DNA from 4 places in the Rouxiella chamberiensis genome. Region 1 is predicted to be linked to each of the others. Evidence: predicted binding sites of a transcription regulator. Region 1 holds the regulator's gene; each other region holds the start of a gene.

Evidence for each region. The regulator Fur, encoded in region 1, represses iron uptake genes when iron is present. The targets are predictions, from matches to a motif close to ATAATAATGAGAACNACTATCAA.
Region 2: the regulator Fur is predicted to act here: its motif matches at 1,911-1,933, upstream of efeU (iron uptake transporter permease EfeU).
Region 3: the regulator Fur is predicted to act here: its motif matches at 2,261-2,283, upstream of fhuF (siderophore-iron reductase FhuF).
Region 4: the regulator Fur is predicted to act here: its motif matches at 2,701-2,723, upstream of fhuE (ferric-rhodotorulic acid/ferric-coprogen receptor FhuE).

What each region holds. Positions count from the first base shown of each region.
Region 1 is NZ_CP114058.1:2,645,180-2,649,650, forward strand. It holds gene ybfE (LexA regulated protein) at 1-252, shown strand, start outside; gene fldA (flavodoxin FldA) at 631-1,158, shown strand; gene fur (ferric iron uptake transcriptional regulator) at 1,439-1,885, shown strand; gene glnS (glutamine--tRNA ligase) at 2,041-3,711, opposite strand; gene nagE (N-acetylglucosamine-specific PTS transporter subunit IIBC) at 3,871-4,471, opposite strand, start outside.
Region 2 is NZ_CP114058.1:1,290,241-1,294,711, reverse strand. It holds partial or broken gene efeO (iron uptake system protein EfeO) at 1-943, opposite strand, end outside; gene efeU (iron uptake transporter permease EfeU) at 986-1,831, opposite strand; gene putP (sodium/proline symporter PutP) at 2,243-3,727, opposite strand; partial or broken gene putA (trifunctional transcriptional regulator/proline dehydrogenase/L-glutamate gamma-semialdehyde dehydrogenase) at 4,172-4,471, shown strand, end outside.
Region 3 is NZ_CP114058.1:788,082-792,552, reverse strand. It holds gene O1V66_RS03800 (gamma-glutamyltransferase family protein) at 1-1,114, shown strand, start outside; gene O1V66_RS03795 (dihydrodipicolinate synthase family protein) at 1,266-2,171, shown strand; gene fhuF (siderophore-iron reductase FhuF) at 2,362-3,126, shown strand; gene O1V66_RS03785 (hypothetical protein) at 3,252-3,626, shown strand; gene O1V66_RS03780 (hypothetical protein) at 3,715-3,951, opposite strand; gene O1V66_RS03775 (hypothetical protein) at 3,975-4,391, opposite strand.
Region 4 is NZ_CP114058.1:539,934-544,404, reverse strand. It holds gene fhuE (ferric-rhodotorulic acid/ferric-coprogen receptor FhuE) at 296-2,497, opposite strand; gene O1V66_RS02625 (cyclophilin-like fold protein) at 2,939-3,295, opposite strand; gene O1V66_RS02620 (LysR family transcriptional regulator) at 3,618-4,471, shown strand, end outside.

The sequences.
Region 1 (4,471 bases):
GACGATCGCCGTCCGGGACGTCCAAAAACAAATCCGCTATCTCGCGATGAACAGCTTCGGATTAACAAGCGTAATCAGCTTCGCCGTGACAAAAACAACGGTTTACGTCGCGTCGAGTTGAAAATCAATGCCGAAGCCGTCGATGCGCTCAACAAGCTGGCGGAACAGCAAAATATCAGCCGTAGCGAGCTGATTGAACAGATGCTGCTGTCTCATCTGAACAATCAGCAAAGCTCGTCTTCGCACGACTGATTCGGGCGGGTAACTTTCCCGGTTACCCGCCGTTGCTGTCTCTCTTAGCCTTCGCTCGACGTTTGTCTGTCCTCTGCCTTGCCAAGTGCCATTCTATTTAACAAAACCCCTTACAGAACACACAAAGGCGATAACGCTCGGCCGATTTGCCCGATAAACTGTGCGTCATTAATTCCGGGCGTCATCAATCAGCGCGCGCAGGCACGTTTGCCGAGAGTGAACTATGCTGCAGAAGCGCTGACCGCCTAGTCAGGATACGTCGAGAATATGTTCTCGGCTCGCCGAGTTTGCTATCATCCTGCCTAAATTGACTCGCACGCCGCGGACGAACAAACAGACTCATTGAGTCCATTAAAGAACAAGAGGTTAGATAAGCTTATGGCAGTTGTAGGTATCTTCTTTGGTTCCGACACCGGAAACACCGAAAACATCGCAAAAATGATCCAGAAGCAGTTGGGTAAAGAGGTGGCCGACATTCAGGACATCGCCAAAAGCAGCAAGGAAGATTTGGAAAAATACGATATCCTGCTGCTCGGCATCCCAACCTGGTACTACGGTGAAGCACAGTGTGACTGGGACGACTTTTTCCCGACTTTGGAAGAGATAGATTTCGAAGGCAAACTGGTTGCGGTGTTCGGCTGTGGCGACCAGGAAGACTACGCGGAATATTTCTGTGATGCGATGGGTACCGTGCGTGACATCATCGAACCTCGCGGCGCAGTAATCGTAGGCCACTGGTCTACCGAAGGTTACGGTTATGAAGCGTCCAAAGGCATGGCGGATGACACGCATTTCATCGGTCTGGCTATCGATGAAGACCGTCAACCCGAGCTGACCAACGAACGCGTCGATGCCTGGGTGAAGCAGATTTCCGAAGAATTAAGCCTTGCAGAGATTATCGGTTAATCCCACACAAAGGCTAAGGCCCTGAAACGTTGAGGTTATTCGTGAAAGGGCCAAACTATCACTGAAATTAACAATTTAACGGCTTCAAAATTGTAAATTTCAGCCCGATCAAGGTACACTTAGAGTATCTGTTTTTATCATTCTACCCAAATTGGGTTTAAAACCTCTGGTCTTGCTACAAACCTTCGGGTCTGCTTAAAACCTTTGGATTAGAATGATGGTTGTAAACAGCCCACCGTTTTCATTAACGTGATTAGCATAGTGACAGGACTAAATCCGCATGACTGACAACAACACCGCACTGAAGAAAGCCGGCTTAAAAGTCACGCTTCCACGCCTGAAAATCCTGGAAGTGTTGCAAGCCCCGGCAGGTCATCACGTCAGTGCGGAAGATTTGTACAAAGAACTTATCGATATGGGCGAAGAAATTGGTCTGGCCACGGTTTACCGTGTTCTTAACCAGTTTGACGACGCCGGCATTGTTACCCGCCACAACTTTGAAGGCGGCAAGTCAGTGTTTGAACTGACCCAGCAGCATCACCATGATCACCTGATTTGCCTCGATTGCGGCCGCGTTATCGAATTCCGCGACGAGTACATCGAAGCGCGCCAGCGTGAAATTGCAAAACGTCACGGTATTAAATTAACCAACCACAGCCTGTATCTCTATGGTCATTGCGAAGACGGCAACTGCCTGGAAGATGAAACGCTGCACGGTAAAGGCTAATACCCTGCACCAGACGGGTTTTGAAGGAAAAGAACCTGCCTGTAAAAAAATGACCGCTGAAAAGCGGTTTTTTTGCCTTGCATCCTGCGCCCCGCCCGGAATAGCCAAAAAAATGCAGCCCTCGGGCTGCATTCTTGACGCCAGACGTGGACGTTTTACACGACCGGCTTGCTTTCCCAGTTGTCGCGCAGACCTACGGTGCGGTTAAACACCAGATGATCGGCACGGGAATACGTGCTGTCGGCGCAGAAATAGCCTTCGCGCTCGAACTGCTTGCTGACACCCGCCTCTGCATCCGCCAGACTTGGCTCGACATAGCCGTTGGCAATCACCAGCGATTCAGGGTTGATGGTGGTCAGGAAATCATCTGCCTGTGCCGGGTTTGCCACGCTGAAAAGACGATCATACAGGCGGAACTCGGCAGGCTTGCCTTCAGTTGCGGAAACCCAGTGGATCACGCCTTTTACCTTGCGGCCATCGGCTGGATCCCTGGAAAGCGTCTCGACATCGTAGCTGCAGAAGATGGTCGTCACATTGCCTTCGGCATCTTTCTCGATACGCTCGGCCTTGATGACATACGCGTTGCGCAGGCGAACTTCCTTGCCCAGCACCAGACGTTTGTACTGCTTGTTGGCTTCTTCGCGGAAATCGGCCTGATCGATAAAGATTTCAGCGGTGAACGGCACGTCACGCGATCCCATCTCCGGCTTGCTCGGATGGTTAGGCATGGAAACGTACTGCACGGCATCGCCGCTAAAGTTTTCGATGATCACTTTAACCGGATTGATAACCGCCATTGCACGCGGCGCGTTCTCGTTGAGATCGTCACGGATGCAGGATTCCAGCGCGGCCATCTCGACATTGTTGTCCTGCTTGGTCACGCCGATACGACGGCAGAATTCGCGAATGGAGGCTGCCGTGTAACCCCGGCGGCGCAGGCCTGAAACCGTTGGCATGCGCGGGTCGTCCCACCCTTCCACAATCTTCTCGGTCACCAGCAGGTTCAGCTTGCGCTTGGACATGATGGCATACTCGAGATTCAGACGAGAGAACTCGTACTGACGTGGATGACATGGAATAGTGATGTTATCCAGCACCCAGTCATACAGACGACGGTTGTCCTGGAACTCCAGCGTACACAGCGAGTGGGTAATTCCTTCCAGCGCATCGGAAATGCAGTGGGTGAAATCGTACATCGGGTAGATGCACCACTTGGTGCCGGTCTGGTGGTGATCGGCAAACTTGATGCGATACAGCACAGGATCGCGCATGACGAAGAATGGCGACGCCATGTCGATTTTCGCGCGCAGGCACGCCGTGCCCTCGGCGAATTCACCGTTGCGCATTTTCTCGAACAGCGCGAGGTTCTCTTCGACCGTGCGGTCGCGGTACGGGCTGTTTTTACCCGGCGCGGTCAGGTTGCCGCGGTATTCGCGGATCTGATCCGGCGACAGTTCGTCGACGTAGGCCAGGCCTTTCTGAATAAGTTCTACCGCGTAGTGGTGCAGCTGGTCGAAGTAGTCGGAGGAGTAATGCACCTCGCCGCTCCACTCGAAGCCAAGCCACTGCACGTCTTTCTTGATGGACTCGACGAACTCGATGTCTTCTTTTACCGGGTTAGTGTCGTCAAAGCGCAGGTTGCATTGACCCTGGTAGTCTTGTGCGATGCCAAAGTTCAGGCAGATCGATTTTGCGTGGCCAATGTGCAGATAACCATTTGGCTCAGGCGGAAAGCGGGTCACGACAGACGCGTGTTTTCCCGATGACAGATCTTCATCGATAATCTGACGGATAAAATTTGTTGGGCGGGCTTCAGCCTCACTCATTGTTCAATTCCTCTACGCGAACGAAAGCTCGAAAGACTAACCGCATATGTTCATACAAGCTTCGCTCCGAAACAACCCTTAAGTGCCAAAATTGAATTTTATAATGAAAAACGGGAAGAGTTTGCACCCTTCCCGTCAGACTTTCTTAAGCTTCGCGGTTTATTTGGCCTTGATTTCCAGCAACGCCGTTTCACCCGCCACCACCTTCTCGCCGGCCAGCAGCGCAAGCCCCGAGAAGTCTTCCATATTGCTTATCACCACCGGGCTTATCATCGAACGCGCATTGGCGTTGAGATAATCCAGATCCAGCTCGAGCACGGGTTCGCCTGCTCGCACCGTGGTGCCCTCTTCGACCAGACGGGTAAAGCCCTGACCGTTTAATGCCACCGTATCCAGACCGATGTGCACGACGACTTCGGCACCGGCGTCGGTTTCGAGGCAGAACGCATGGTTGGTGTTGAAGATTTTCACAATCACGCCGTTTGCAGGCGAAACCACGGTCTTGCCCGTCGGACGGATAGCCAGCCCTTCGCCGACCGCACCGCTGGCAAAGGCTTCGTCAGGCACTTGATCCAGCGCCACAATGTCGCCGGTAACAGGTGAAATCAGAGTTTCCAGAACCGCCTTCGGCGTATTGGGCACGGCCTGTACCTTGACGTCGGCAGCAGGTGCGGAGGTGGCAGGCATGGAGCTCGCGGCAACAGCGCCGCCGGTCAGCACATTGCGCATCGCACCGGCAATGATTTCGGCACGGGTGCCG
Region 2 (4,471 bases), 1.4 Mb from region 1:
CACCAGCAGCGGACGCAGCAGGTTGACAATTTTCTGTGCGCCGTCAAGGTTGGCACGGAAATCCCACAGGTCGGTGCGGCTGTAACGGTCTTCTTCACCGCTGATTTTGCTCGAGGCCACTTCTTCAATCAGGCCGGCGGCCCCGCCCACCACCTTGTTCGGCGGGAAGGTCAGATCGGTGATGCGTTTTTGCAGATCTTGAGTATCGGTCAGCAATTTACTCGCCAGTTCCGCGGTCCCCTGGGTGGTTTTATCGGCGAAGAGGATTTTTTCAAGACGGTGGAAGCCGGTGAAATTCGGGTCTTCGGCTTTCTTCTCGAAATCGTCTTCACGGGCATCGATGCTGCCGTCGAGGTCAGAGAACAGTTCGGCGATAGGCTCGATGCGCTCGTAATACACGCGGGTTGACGGGTAAAGCTGTTGCGCCAGCTTGAGGTTGCCCTGCTTGATGGCATCGGTAAAGGCCTGGGTATGGGTCACCAGTTCGGCCACCTGCTGAGTTACATAGACTTTATATTCGGCAATCGGACCCACCAGCGCCATGGCGTCCGGTTTGCCCGCCGTGGCGTCCGAGGCGGCGGTCACGGTCAGCTTGCCTTTCGGATTGCTCAGCAGGCCGCAGGTCATGTCGTATTCGCCCGGCTCCAGATTGGCCGTCATTTTCTGGGTAAAGCCCGGTGCGACGTTTTCGCGCTCTTCAACCACCATGACGCCTTTCAGAATCTCCCACTCAAGGCCCTTCTTGCTGGCATTGTGGATAACGAACTGCGTTTTGCCTGCCGGTACCGACAATTGCATGGGATCACACTGTTTGTCGGTGACGGTAATCTTTACCTGTGGCACGTCAGCGGCCAGCAGGCTGGCGCTGAACGAGAACCGCGGGCAGCGACAGCAGTGCCATCTGCAATGCCTTGCGGCGAAACGAGGTGCTTGAAACGGACATAACGTACTCCCTGACGATAGAGGTGTTTGCTGTGCGCCTGACTTAGCGCTGTGTTTTTTGACCCACGGTCGCGCCGCCGGGCTGTTTCTGAGAAGGCAGGAAAAAGAGAATCAACGCCGGGATCAGATAGAGGAAATACACGATAACCTCACTGACCGAGGGCGCCTGCTGATAACCAAATATGCCTTCCAGCAGCGTGCCGAACAGAGAATCGGTCGACAGCACATTGCTTAAATCGAAGGCCGTAGCCTGCAGGCCGTTCCACAGTCCGGCTTCATGGAAGGCACGAATGGCACCCGCCGCCAGCCCTGCCGCAACGAACAGGATAAACAGGCTGGTCCATTTGAAAAATTTGGCCAGTTGCAGTTTTACACCGCCGTAATAAATCGCAAATCCGAGAATGATGGCCGCCACCAGGCCGAGTACGGCACCAATCGGGGCTTCAATGCCCACATCCTGCTGAAAGGCTGCAAGCAGGAAGAACACCGATTCCAGCCCTTCGCGTGCCACGGCGAAAAACACCATGGCGACCAGCGCCCAGCCCTGCCCCCGATTGGCGTTCAGCGCCTGATCGATTGCCCCTTCAAGATGAACCTTGATGGACTTGGACACCTTGCGCATCCAGAACACCATGTAGGTCAGGATGCAGACGGCAACGACCGCCACAAGCCCCTCGAACAGCTCCTGCTCTTTCTGCGGGAATTCGCCGGTCGTTTCGTTGATGACGATACCCAGCCCCAGACAGAGCGCGGCGGCGATAATCACCCCCAGCCAGACGGTTCCCAGCCACTGTCCGCGCTGCGTGCGTTGGAGATAGCTTGCAATCAGGCTGACAATCAGGGCAGCTTCAAGCCCCTCGCGGAACATAATCAGAAATGGAACAAACATAGGGACGACTCCAGATTCAGGACATAACAACAAGGCGTCGGCATCGCTACCTTTAATAAATCTGTAAAGTTAGGTAAAAATGAAAACGATTGTGATTATCATTCCATCAGGAATAAAAACAAGGGGGCAGCGCGATAATTTCGAAAATTAATTCTCTCTTTTTTGGTGATTATTTAAGGATATTTTAAGGTTTTAAGGCAGGTGCGGTTGAATATTAACCCTTTTAGGTTTTTGACCGCTGCTGTTGTTCAAAATCATTAAAGTCAGCGCGATGTCTGAAAAGAAGAGAACACGATTGGCAGACCAAAATAGCCACATTATTGATAGGGATGGGGAGCGAGGGAACAGAAGGAAATTGACAGGGAAACGCCGGGTTCATCCCCCTGCGAATACAGGGGGATGAATTCACACCTAGACTGAGCGATACACCGCTTCGGCATCGCTGAAACGTTTGTCGATGGAAGCCGAAGGCTTGCGGCCCATCAAACTGACAATCACGATAGCCAGCGAGGCAAAGATGAAACCTGGAATGATTTCGTACAATTCGGTCCAGCCGTAGTTCTTCCACAGCAGCACCGTTGCGGCACCGACTATCATACCGGCCAGTGCGCCGTTGCGGGTCATGCGCGACCACATCACGGAGATAAGAATTACCGGACCAAAGGCTGCGCCGAATCCTGCCCAGGCATAGCTCACCAGACCCAGCACCTTGTTATCGGGATTTGCCGCCAGCGCAATGGCGACAACGGCCACCAGCAGCACCATCAGACGACCGATCCACACCAGCTCCTTCTGGCTCGCGCCCTTACGCAGGAAGGCCTTATACAGATCTTCGGTAATGGCACTCGAACACACCAGCAGTTGACAGCTCAGCGTGCTCATTACGGCGGCCAGAATAGCTGAAAGCAGCACACCGGCAATCCACGGGTTAAACAGGATTTTCGCCAGTTCGATAAACACGCGTTCGCCGTTTTGCGACACGTTCCCTGCTTCACCCGGATTATTGGCGAAATAGGCGATGCCGAAGAAACCGACGGCAATGGTTCCGGCCAGACACAAAATCATCCAGGTCATGGAAATACGGCGTGCATTGCGGATGGTGTGATGGGAATCGGCAGCCATGAAACGCGCCAGAATGTGCGGCTGACCAAAGTAACCCAGACCCCAGCCCAGCAGCGAAAGGATGGCGACCAGATTCATGTTCTTGAACATGTCCGTGTATTCAGGGTTTTTGGTATTGATAACCAGCATGGAAGAGTCGATGCCGCCTACTGCCAGAATCACGATAACCGGGGTCAGGATCAGGGCAAAGATCATCAGTGACGCCTGCACGGTATCGGTCCAGCTAATCGCCAGGAATCCGCCGATAAAGGTGTAGATGATAGTCGCAGCCGCCCCGGCCCATAGCGCCGTTTCATAGCTCATGCCAAAGGTGCTTTCAAACAGACGCGCACCCGCCACCACGCCGGAAGCGCAATAGATGGTAAAAAAGATAAGGATAACCACGGCCGAAATGATACGCAGCAGTTTGCTGGAATCCTCGAAGCGGTGCGTGAAGTAGTCCGGCAGCGTCAGCGCATTGTTGTTGGCTTCGGTGTGCACGCGTAAACGCCCTGCCACCAGTTTCCAGTTCAGATACGCGCCGATGGTCAGGCCGATGGCTATCCAGCTTTCGGAAATTCCGGAGACAAAAATCGCGCCGGGCAGCCCCATCAGCAACCAGCCACTCATGTCTGAAGCCCCTGCCGACAGCGCGGTGACCAGACTGCCTAAACTGCGTCCCCCAAGGATATAGTCATCAAAATTTTTCGTCCGTAAATAAGCGATAAGCCCGATGAGTATCATGCCAAAAATATAGACACAAAATGTCACCAGCATCGGTGTGTTCATTGTCATGCAAGTTCTCCATGTAGTTATCTTTATCTATCAGTCACACCCCAAAAACGGCAGGTTACCCGCCTGCGTTTTTAAAAGTTTCCGCCCCAAAGGCGAGCGCCCCTTTCCCTTTTGGCGTTGTTTTGCTTTTTCCGGCGAGGGGATACTAGTGGAGCATTTTGTTCAGGCCAAGACTTTTAACGTCTTATCAACAAGAAACCAACCCTAAAAATTCAACTCTGTGACATCGGGTTGCATCTTTTTTAACAGCCTTGTTTACAGGGTTGTACCTGTCACAACCTGCAAACGGGTTAAGCAATAATCATGCCGTTAGTAAAATGTTAAATAGATCACTATTTTCAAACTAGGCACGGTTCCTGCATTCAGTTAGGTTGCACTAAGTTGCAACTTGATTGATAGTGATGAAAATTTACTGGGTTTTACTTAAAAACGGAGTTCTTGGTAATGGCAACAACGACTATGGGCGTGAAGCTGGATGAAGCCACGCGCGACAGAATCAAACAGGCCGCACAGGGCATTGATCGCACGCCGCACTGGCTTATCAAACAGGCTATTTATTCCTATCTGGAGCAGCTTGAGACCGGCGCAGGGTTGCCTGAGCTTGCGGCAGGAAACGGGGCAGACAGCGAAGATGCCGCGCCGCCCGTCATTGTTGAACATCAGCCCTTCCTCGACTTCGCCGAGCAAATCCATCCGCAGTCGGTAAGCCGCGCAGCCATCACGGCGGCCTACCGTCGTCCCGAG
Region 3 (4,471 bases), 1.9 Mb from region 1:
CAAACTCAAGGATCAACCCGGTTTCAGCGAGTGTTTTACGCCGGGCGGCGTTGCCCCTGAAATCGGCGAAATCTTCCGTAATCCGGCGCTGGCCGATACGCTGGAACTTATCGCCAAAACCGAAGGCGAAGCTTTTTATCGCGGCGAACTGGCCGAGAAAATCATTGCCCACTGTCAGGAGCACGGCGGTGCCATGACGCTGGATGACCTCGCCAATCATAAAGTGGACTGGATAGACACCATGACCCAGTCCTTTGCCGGCGGCACCGTCCATGAACTGCCCCCGAACGGTCAGGGTATTGCCACGCTTATCGCGCTCGGCATTCTCGAAAAACTCGATATTGGCTCGCAGCCGGTGGATTCGGTGCACACCCTGCACCTGTCTATCGAAGCCATGAAGCTGGCGCTGGCCGACCTTGACCAGCATATCGCCGACGTCGACCACATGCATTTCAGCCCTGAACTGCTGCTTAGCGACGAATATCTGCAACAGCGTGCGGACCTGATTGACCCGAAACGCGCCAGCGATGTCACTTACGGCTCGCCCAAACCGGGCGGCACGGTCTATCTGACCACTGCCGATGCCAACGGTATGATGGTGTCGTTTATCCAGTCCAACTACATGGGCTTCGGGTCGGGCGTTGTCGTGCCGGGAACGGGCATCAGCATGCAGAACCGGGGTTGTGGATTTGTGCTTGACCCTGCGCACGCCAACTGTGTTGCGCCGAACAAACGCCCGCTGCACACCATTATTCCGGCCTTTGCGACCGATGCGGACGGCAAGCCGCTGATGTCATTCGGCCTGATGGGCGGCCCGATGCAGGCACAGGGACACCTGCAGCTGGCCCTTCGTGTCATGCTCTATGGTCAGAATCCGCAGGCGGCCATTGATGCGCCACGCTGGCGAGTAATTGCCGGACGTCAGGTGGCGATTGAATCGACGCTGGACACCAATACGCTTGCCGCGCTGCGCGCGATGGGCCATGAACTGCTGGTGGAAGACCCGTTACAGGGTCACAACTTCGGCGGCGCGCAGGTCATTGTGCGTCATCCGGACGGTCATTACCTGGCAGGGACCGAATCCCGCAAAGACGGTCAGGCGCTGGTCATGTAAGCGCGGGATGTGACAGGGCTTCAACTTCTACAGTTAATGTCCTGTAATTCCTCTACGGCTATTTATAAAAATGAAACGTCGTTCTATAAATGAACGACGTTCTTTTTATCATCGTGCCAAACGGCATGTCTGCCAAATACGGAGAACACCCATGACCGCTCCCCTGTTTCACGGCATCATTCCGCCGGTCCCCACGCTTTTCACTGCCGACGAACAACTCGACAAGGAAGGCATGAAAAGGCTTATCGATTTCACGATTGAGGGCGGCGTCAACGGCCTGTTCTTTCTCGGCAGCGCAGGCGAGTTTGCCCATATGTCTGAGGCACTGCGCCACGAGGTCGCGAGTTTCTGCACCGCCTATGTCGACAAACGGGTTCCGGTACTGATTGGCGCGGCACATTCCGGTACCGAAGCCACCTTGAGTTTTGCCAGACATGCCAAAAGCGTGGGTGCCGACGGCGTGGTCATCGTCAATCCGTTCTACAATCCGCTCTCGGAAGAAAATATTTATCTGCACTACAGCTATCTGGCCGAAAATCTCGCCCTGCCGATTGTTATCTATAATTTTCCGGCCCTGACCGGTCAGTCAATTCCGGTAGAGGTCATCAAACGGCTGGCTGAGAATTACACCAACATCGTCGGCCTCAAAGATACCGTCGACAGTCTGAATCACATTCGCGAGACGATTCAGGCGGTCAAACCCGTGCGCCCCGACTTTGCGGTATTCGCAGGGTATGACGAATATCTGTTTGGTACGCTTATCCTCGGCGGTGCCGGGTCGATTCCCGCCAGCGCCAACTTTGCTCCTTCGCTGACCTGCGGTATCTATCAGGCGTGGCAGGAAGGCCGTCTCGACAGGGCGGTGGCCTTGCAGCAGCGACTGTCGTGGTTGCCGCCGCTGTATGCGCTGGATACGCCTTTCTATAACGTCATCAAATATGCGATTCAGCAGGTCGGCGTCGAGGTGTCCGTGCATTCGCTGCGCCCTGCCCAAACCTTGTCCGAAGCCCGACAAGCCAAAGTCAGAGAGATTCTGCATCAGGCCAATCTGCTTTAAGCTGGTTCCTGCCGGTGCGGGCCGAACATGGCGCGCACCGCCTGCCCGTCTCTCGCCTATCTTCGCCGAACGTTTAACAATCCATGCCAATACAAATAGAAATCATTATTATTTCCCTGCGAATTTGCTACCCTATTCGTCCTCCAAATCGGGCCGAATGACGTTATTCAATGATGCAAAGACAACAGAAATGATGCAGACACTCTTCGACAGTTTCCGCGATGGTCCCATTCCCTGGGTTGCCGACCAGTTTCGCCCGATGACTTCCGAAGTCAAAGACGCTCTGCCGTTGAGCATGCTGGCGACAGAAGACGGCTGCGCAAGCCTGCTTTCGCATTATTTGCGCGTTCATGCCGATGACGCGAGCCACCCCGACAAGCGCCGTGCGCGCATTTCGATGTGGTCACAGTGGTATTTCGCCAACCTGCTGCCAAGCTGGGTAATTATCTCTCTTCGGCACAACTGGCAACTGCCCATTAATCCGCAGCAGCTTTTCCTGACGCTACAGGAAGAGGGATTGCCGTGTCAGATTTATCTGCAGGGCGAAGGCGAGGCCTACGTGCCGCAGCCGCAAGTGCCTTTTTATCGTTTTGAGGAGATGATAGAGCAGCATCTGCGCCCGGTCTGTCAGGCGATGGCGGCGGTATCTCACCTCAAGCCCGGCATTTACTGGGGGAATGCGGCGGTGCGGGTGAACTGGGGCATTCAGCAGGCCGAACTGGTCAACGCCGATATTCGCGAAGGCACTGCACTCATCGAAGCCCGGGAGTTGTCTGCCGGTCGCAAGAATCCGCTGTTCCAGCCGCTGCGTCCCGAAAATCCGCGAGACCCCGAAAGCCCGCTGTTTCGCCGCCAATGCTGTCTGCGCTATGAGCTACCCGACATCGCGATGTGTCCATCCTGCCCTCTTTTACTCGCCGAGAAACGCCGCCGTATTCCGACGCAATCACAGTGAGCCTGCTAATCATCGGCCGTTTGATGCGGTTTGGCTTAACTTAGTCGAAAAAAGATTGGACCTCGCCAACAGAAAAATATAGTTATAAAGGGGAGAGACCAACGAGACTGCCATGAGGTACAAACATGACAACACGTAAAACTGACGATCGCACTGCCTGGTATTCAACCGCCGCGTTGAAGACCCAGCTTGGCGATTTGAACTCGCTGGCCGCAGGCGTGCTGAACACCCTGTCGCAACCCGTCAATCTGGTATGGAACCACATTACCGGCAAACAGCAGCCACTCAGAGCCAAAATTGTCCATCGCTATGCCCTGCCTTCTTCGCGCACCATTTGCGTCGCCGAGGGTTTCTTCGGTTTTATTCCGATTGAATCCTATGAGAATGAAAAATACATTCTCGAAGTGGCCTACGGAGACCAGCAGTATCAGGTTGAAGTGCCTCGCGCCTATTATCAGACAAGTCATATCGGTGACGGCATCGATATCCATACCCTTTAATCTGATGGTTATTGGCTGCCAGGGAATGGCAGTAATAATATGCCGACACTTCATTGTTATTACGCAGATTTCATACAACCACGGCGCGTTATCCCCTTCGCAGATGCTCGATTTCTTTTAACTGATCGCTGACTTTTCTAAACGCCTGAATATCGATTTTTGCGCGGTTAAGCGTGCGGGTATTATTCGGGTCATTGGCTATCTTTCTTCCTACCAGATGATAGGCCGACTTTTTCATTGAAAAACCGCGCCGAAAACCGAAATCCACGCGCCCCTGACGCGAGGCAAAATAGTGGCTGCGGCCTGATTTGGGTAAGGTTTTCACGGGCGGTGCAGCGGATGTCGCCTTCAAAGGCTGCGAACCCGACGGGGAAAAAGTGCGGGTTGATGGGCCAGTGAGGTGCTCGTCGCCGGTGACGACAATGACCATGTCGCCGCGCAGCCTCCGAGCGCGAACATGCCCAACCCCGCCATCATGCCGATTTTTTGCCATGACATGCCGGAAGCGGGCAGGACGGAAGGCGTAACCTGCGACTCGGGATTAACCGCTATATATACGGCGTCCTGCATCCAGCGTTTATTATTATTTTTAATGTCTTTCATGGCAGATGAAATATCGTCTGCAGGTTTCAGCGGCATTAATTCCTTGCTGCTGTTATTTATCTCATTCATTGAATTAACGACTGTCGCGCGCTCCGCCTTTTGACTTTCACCGCTGTACATCCAGCCGCATAATACGGTACTGACCCCTGCAATTATTGGCATGCCACTACTCCCTTAATAGATGGCAGCAGGGTAACATCGCGCCTCACGGCTTTTCTTGACTTAAATCATTTATCATTATC
Region 4 (4,471 bases), 2.1 Mb from region 1:
TTGACCAAAAAACAACGCATTAACGATTAAAAAAGCGCCAGCAATGCTGCGTGGGCACTGCTTTTCGCCTCCTCAAGTGGCGGATAAACAGGCAATCTTTAGCGAGATAATTTGAGGTTGCCACAGGTTATAAAACACCGCCGAAGTCGATGAACGGTCGCCACGTCTGGTTTTTGCATCCGAAAGACATTCCTGACTGGCGATAACCCTCGCGCAACATCAGACAACGGCAAAATAAGAAAAGAAAATGCCCCGATAACGGGGCATTTTTGCATGAAAGGATAAAGATTGCAGACTAGAAGCGGTAGTTCGCCGAAATCGACAGATTACGCGGCTCGCCGTAGACCAGGTTTCTACCCACGTCGATATTGTAGGATTTATCGAACAGGTTATTCACGTTCGCCTGAATAGAAAGCTGTTTGGTCACGTGATAGCGCGCAAACAGGTCAACCAGCGCATAGCTACCTTGTTCTGCATAAAGTGTGCCTGCCCCATCCGGACCGGCCACGTTATCCCAGGTATGGGTCTGCCAGTTCACGCCGCCGCCCACGGTCAGGTCCTGAAGCATCGGCAGGCGATAGCTGCCGAACATTTTCAGGGAAGTGCGCGGCTGAGTAGGATTCAGCGTGGCACCCGTGCCGTCGGTGGCCACATAGCGGGTCGCGCCGAAGGTCATTTGCAGGTTGTCCGTCACGGCACCGTTAACCTCGAACTCGATACCCTTGCTGACCGTGCCATTCTGTTCATAGTAGGCATAGTCATTGCTGCCGCTAACCAGTGCATAATCGGTTGCACCCAGATGATCCTGTTCAATGCGGAACACGGCCAATGACGCGGTGAAGCGACTGTTCATCCAGTCGCCCTTGATCCCGGTTTCATAGCTTTTACCGGTTACAGGCGTCAGGTAGGCACCGTTGATATCACGATAGGTCTGCGGTTTGAAGATGGACGTATAGCTGGCATACGCCGAATAAGTATCGTTGATGTCATACACCAGACCCGCATACGGCGTGATGTTGTTCTTTTCCATCGTCTGCGTCAGGGTGTCGGCATTATATTTGGTATAGCGCGCGCCAAGGATCAGGTGCAAAGGATCGGCAAGCGTGAGTCGCGTGGCGATATATGCCGATTTCTGATGAATGGTGTTGTCCTGCGACAGGTCCTGATCGTCCCAGTCGGGTTCAGGGTAGTTACCCCAGTTATTGAAATCTCCCACGTCTGCGGACGTGAAGTTGGTGGACGCGCTGTAGTAGCGGTCGTTCTGACGAATGTAGGTGACGCCCGCCATCAACTCATGCTGCTTGCCGAACAACTCGTAAGGGCCGCTGACATAGGCATCAACCGCGTTTTCCTTGCGCTTGGCCGTGTTGTAACCGCTGCCGCCCAGCAGATCGTAACCCGCGTAAGGGCCAATACCGATACCGGTGGTCTTGTCGAAGTAACCGTCGATGTACAGCATCTTGCTGTCCATTTTGGCTTCCGTGTGCGTGCCGCTTAGGTTGAATTCCAAACCGTTGTCGAAATTATGCTTCAGGCTGGCAAAGACTTTTTTCGAATCGCTGTCGTTATATGACCAGTCTGGTTCCAAATTGGTGCTGCGATCGTAATGGGTTTTGCTGCCATCGCGATAGAAGGTTGGCAGGCCGCCCCACGTCGCACCGGAAATATGCGTTTCTTCATAGTCGTAGCCGACCGACAGGGTCGTCGAGTCGGTCAGGTCGGCATCCACGACGCCATAGAGGAATTTTTTCTGCGTATGATAGTGATCCAGCCAGCTGTCGCCGTCCTGATAACCGGCGACAACGCGGCCCCGCACGTTGCCGGATTCGGTAAGCGGCGCAGACAAATCGGCCACATAGCGTTGAGTGTCCCAACTGCCGTAACTGGCGGAGAGATTACCCACGAATTCTTTACTGTCGGCGTGTTTGCGCAGCATATTGATTGACGCCGCCGGGCTGCCCGCGCCGGTCATCAGGCCGGTTGCTCCGCGTACCACTTCTACGCGATCGTAGATGGCAGTATCTGACAGGGTATCGCCGATGTTCCACTGTGAATCGATAAGCGTTGGAACGCCATCAATCTGATAGTTGTCAATCATAAAACCGCGTGAATAGAAGTTGCTGCGGTTTGCCCCTGAATTGAACTCGGAAATCCCTGTCGTATTGACCAGCACATCGTTCAACGTTTCGAGCTTTTGATCCTGCATGCGCTGCTTGGTAATCACACTGACCGACTGCGGCGTATCACGCGCGGTCAGCGCCATTTTGGTCGCGGCGCGAGTCACGGGCACATTGTAATCGGTATCTTGTGTGCTGTCGGCACTGTCGGGGGACGCGGTAACCACCAGCGTGTCGTCTTTTTTGGCGGTGTCGGCAGCGGAAGAATAAGGAACATGAAGTGCAGTGGCGACAACCACCGCCAATAATGAAAGCGCCGGAATACGCGCGTTGGCACTGGCGAGACGATTGATCCGGTGTTGGCTAGTAGCGGAAAACATTATTACCCTCAAAATATTATTGTTTTGATGTTTCTCTGCCGGCTCCAGCGTTTTATTTGATTGGAAACACTTTCTGGCAGCGCATAGACAGACTTTCTCGGCACCTATATAGCTGTTTTCACTACTCTATATCAGGTATTCCCCGCTGGATTGGCAAATAAAGATCAATGAGGCGCAGGCCCTGAAAGTCTTTCGGCTCAATAAAGCGAATGAGAAGTATAATCATTTTGATTGCCAAAGCAAAAGAATGTTGGGAACTTTTGAAGGTTTTTTATGTCACTTGCTAACCCATTAAATAGTGGAGATTTATAGGGGTAGGAGTCGATGAATATTTAACTTAAGACGGGTGAAATCGCTGGCGTTAGTCATTAGGCTGCTCGCCATTAACGAGGGAATGTCATAAATAAGTGAGTCGAGCACGATGCGTGAAAACGGCATTCATTAGTCTACTGAAAACGTAAGCGCCAAATTACCCGCCTGCATCCAGGCATCGCGTTCATATTCAACAAGGGTGCCAAGAGTAATACAGGCAATGTGAGCTCTATCATCAAGGTCTTCACTCAAGAATTTCAACTGATCGTCTTTGATTAACAGCGTGGCCTTTCTGCGAGATAAATAAGCCAGGGCAGCAGAATGATCATTTGAAGAAGCATCAGGCAGACTGAAATATTCTGCCACGCCCCACCGGATCATATTTAGCGTAAACGGCATTAACGAGATCAGTTCCTCGTTAATTTTCTCGTCATTAATTTTGACCTGTATCGTGGCTGCGCCCTGATTTAATGTAATGAGTTGCATGATGTAATCCTTTAGCCATGAGATACAGTGAGGGTTGCGCTTGCGAAAAGTGATTCTTGTGTCTTGCGGTTTAACGAGTTACCCCTATCGATAATCAGCTCGACATGAATAATAACAATCCGTGATAGTGTTGATTAGTCGGTGAAGTGAGAACAAGCTTATGAATGCAGTTCATTAATAGAAACCGTATTATCCCCCCTTATATTTACCTTGCTTGACCTTGCAACCCTAACAAATAGGTTATGCTGGCTTTATTCATGAAACTCGTACAAAGACTTGAGCCACGCGTAACAAGCCGCGTCATTCTCTGGAGAAGAGCAACGTGTTAAAGGAAAATCTTAATGACTTGATGTCATTTTTAATGGTGGCGCGCGAGCGCAGTTTTACCCGGGCCGCGGGCAAACTCGGCGTTTCACAGTCAGCCCTTAGCCACGCCATGATTGCACTCGAACATCGACTTAATCTGCGTCTATTGACTCGAACCACCCGAAGCGTCGCGCCTACCGAGGCCGGTGAGAAATTAATTGCCAGTCTTGAGCCGCGTTTTGCCGACCTTGAGCACGAACTCGAAATCATTACGCGTCTTAACGGCATTGCGGCAGGCAATATTCGCCTTTCTTCCGGAGAACATGCCGCAAAAACGCTGTTATGGCCGAAGCTCAAGACATTCCTGCGCGAATACCCGGAAATCAACGTGGATTTAAAGGTAGATAATGCGCTGACCGATATTGTCGGCGACCGCTTTGATGCCGGTGTGCGGCTCGGCGAAAGATTGCAGCAAGATATGATAGCCGTGCGGATCGGCCCTGATTTTCGCATGATTGTCGTAGGCTCACCCGATTACTTTAAAGATAATCCGTTCCCTCTTCGCCCTCAGGATTTACAGCAGCATCGATGCATTAATTTAAGCTTGCCGACGCTCGGCAGCGTTTATAACTGGGAGTTTGAAAAAGACGGTGTCGAACTCAAGGTTAAAGTCATGGGGCAACTGACGTTTAATCATCTCGAGGAGCGAATCGATGCTGCGGTATGTGGATTTGGCCTGACCTGCGTCCCGGAAGATATTGTGCAGCCGCAATTGAAATCCGGGGCATTGATTCAGGTGCTGGATGACTGGTGCTCCCCTTTTACCGGCTACCATCTTTATTATCCAAGCCGTAAACAGCATACCCGCGC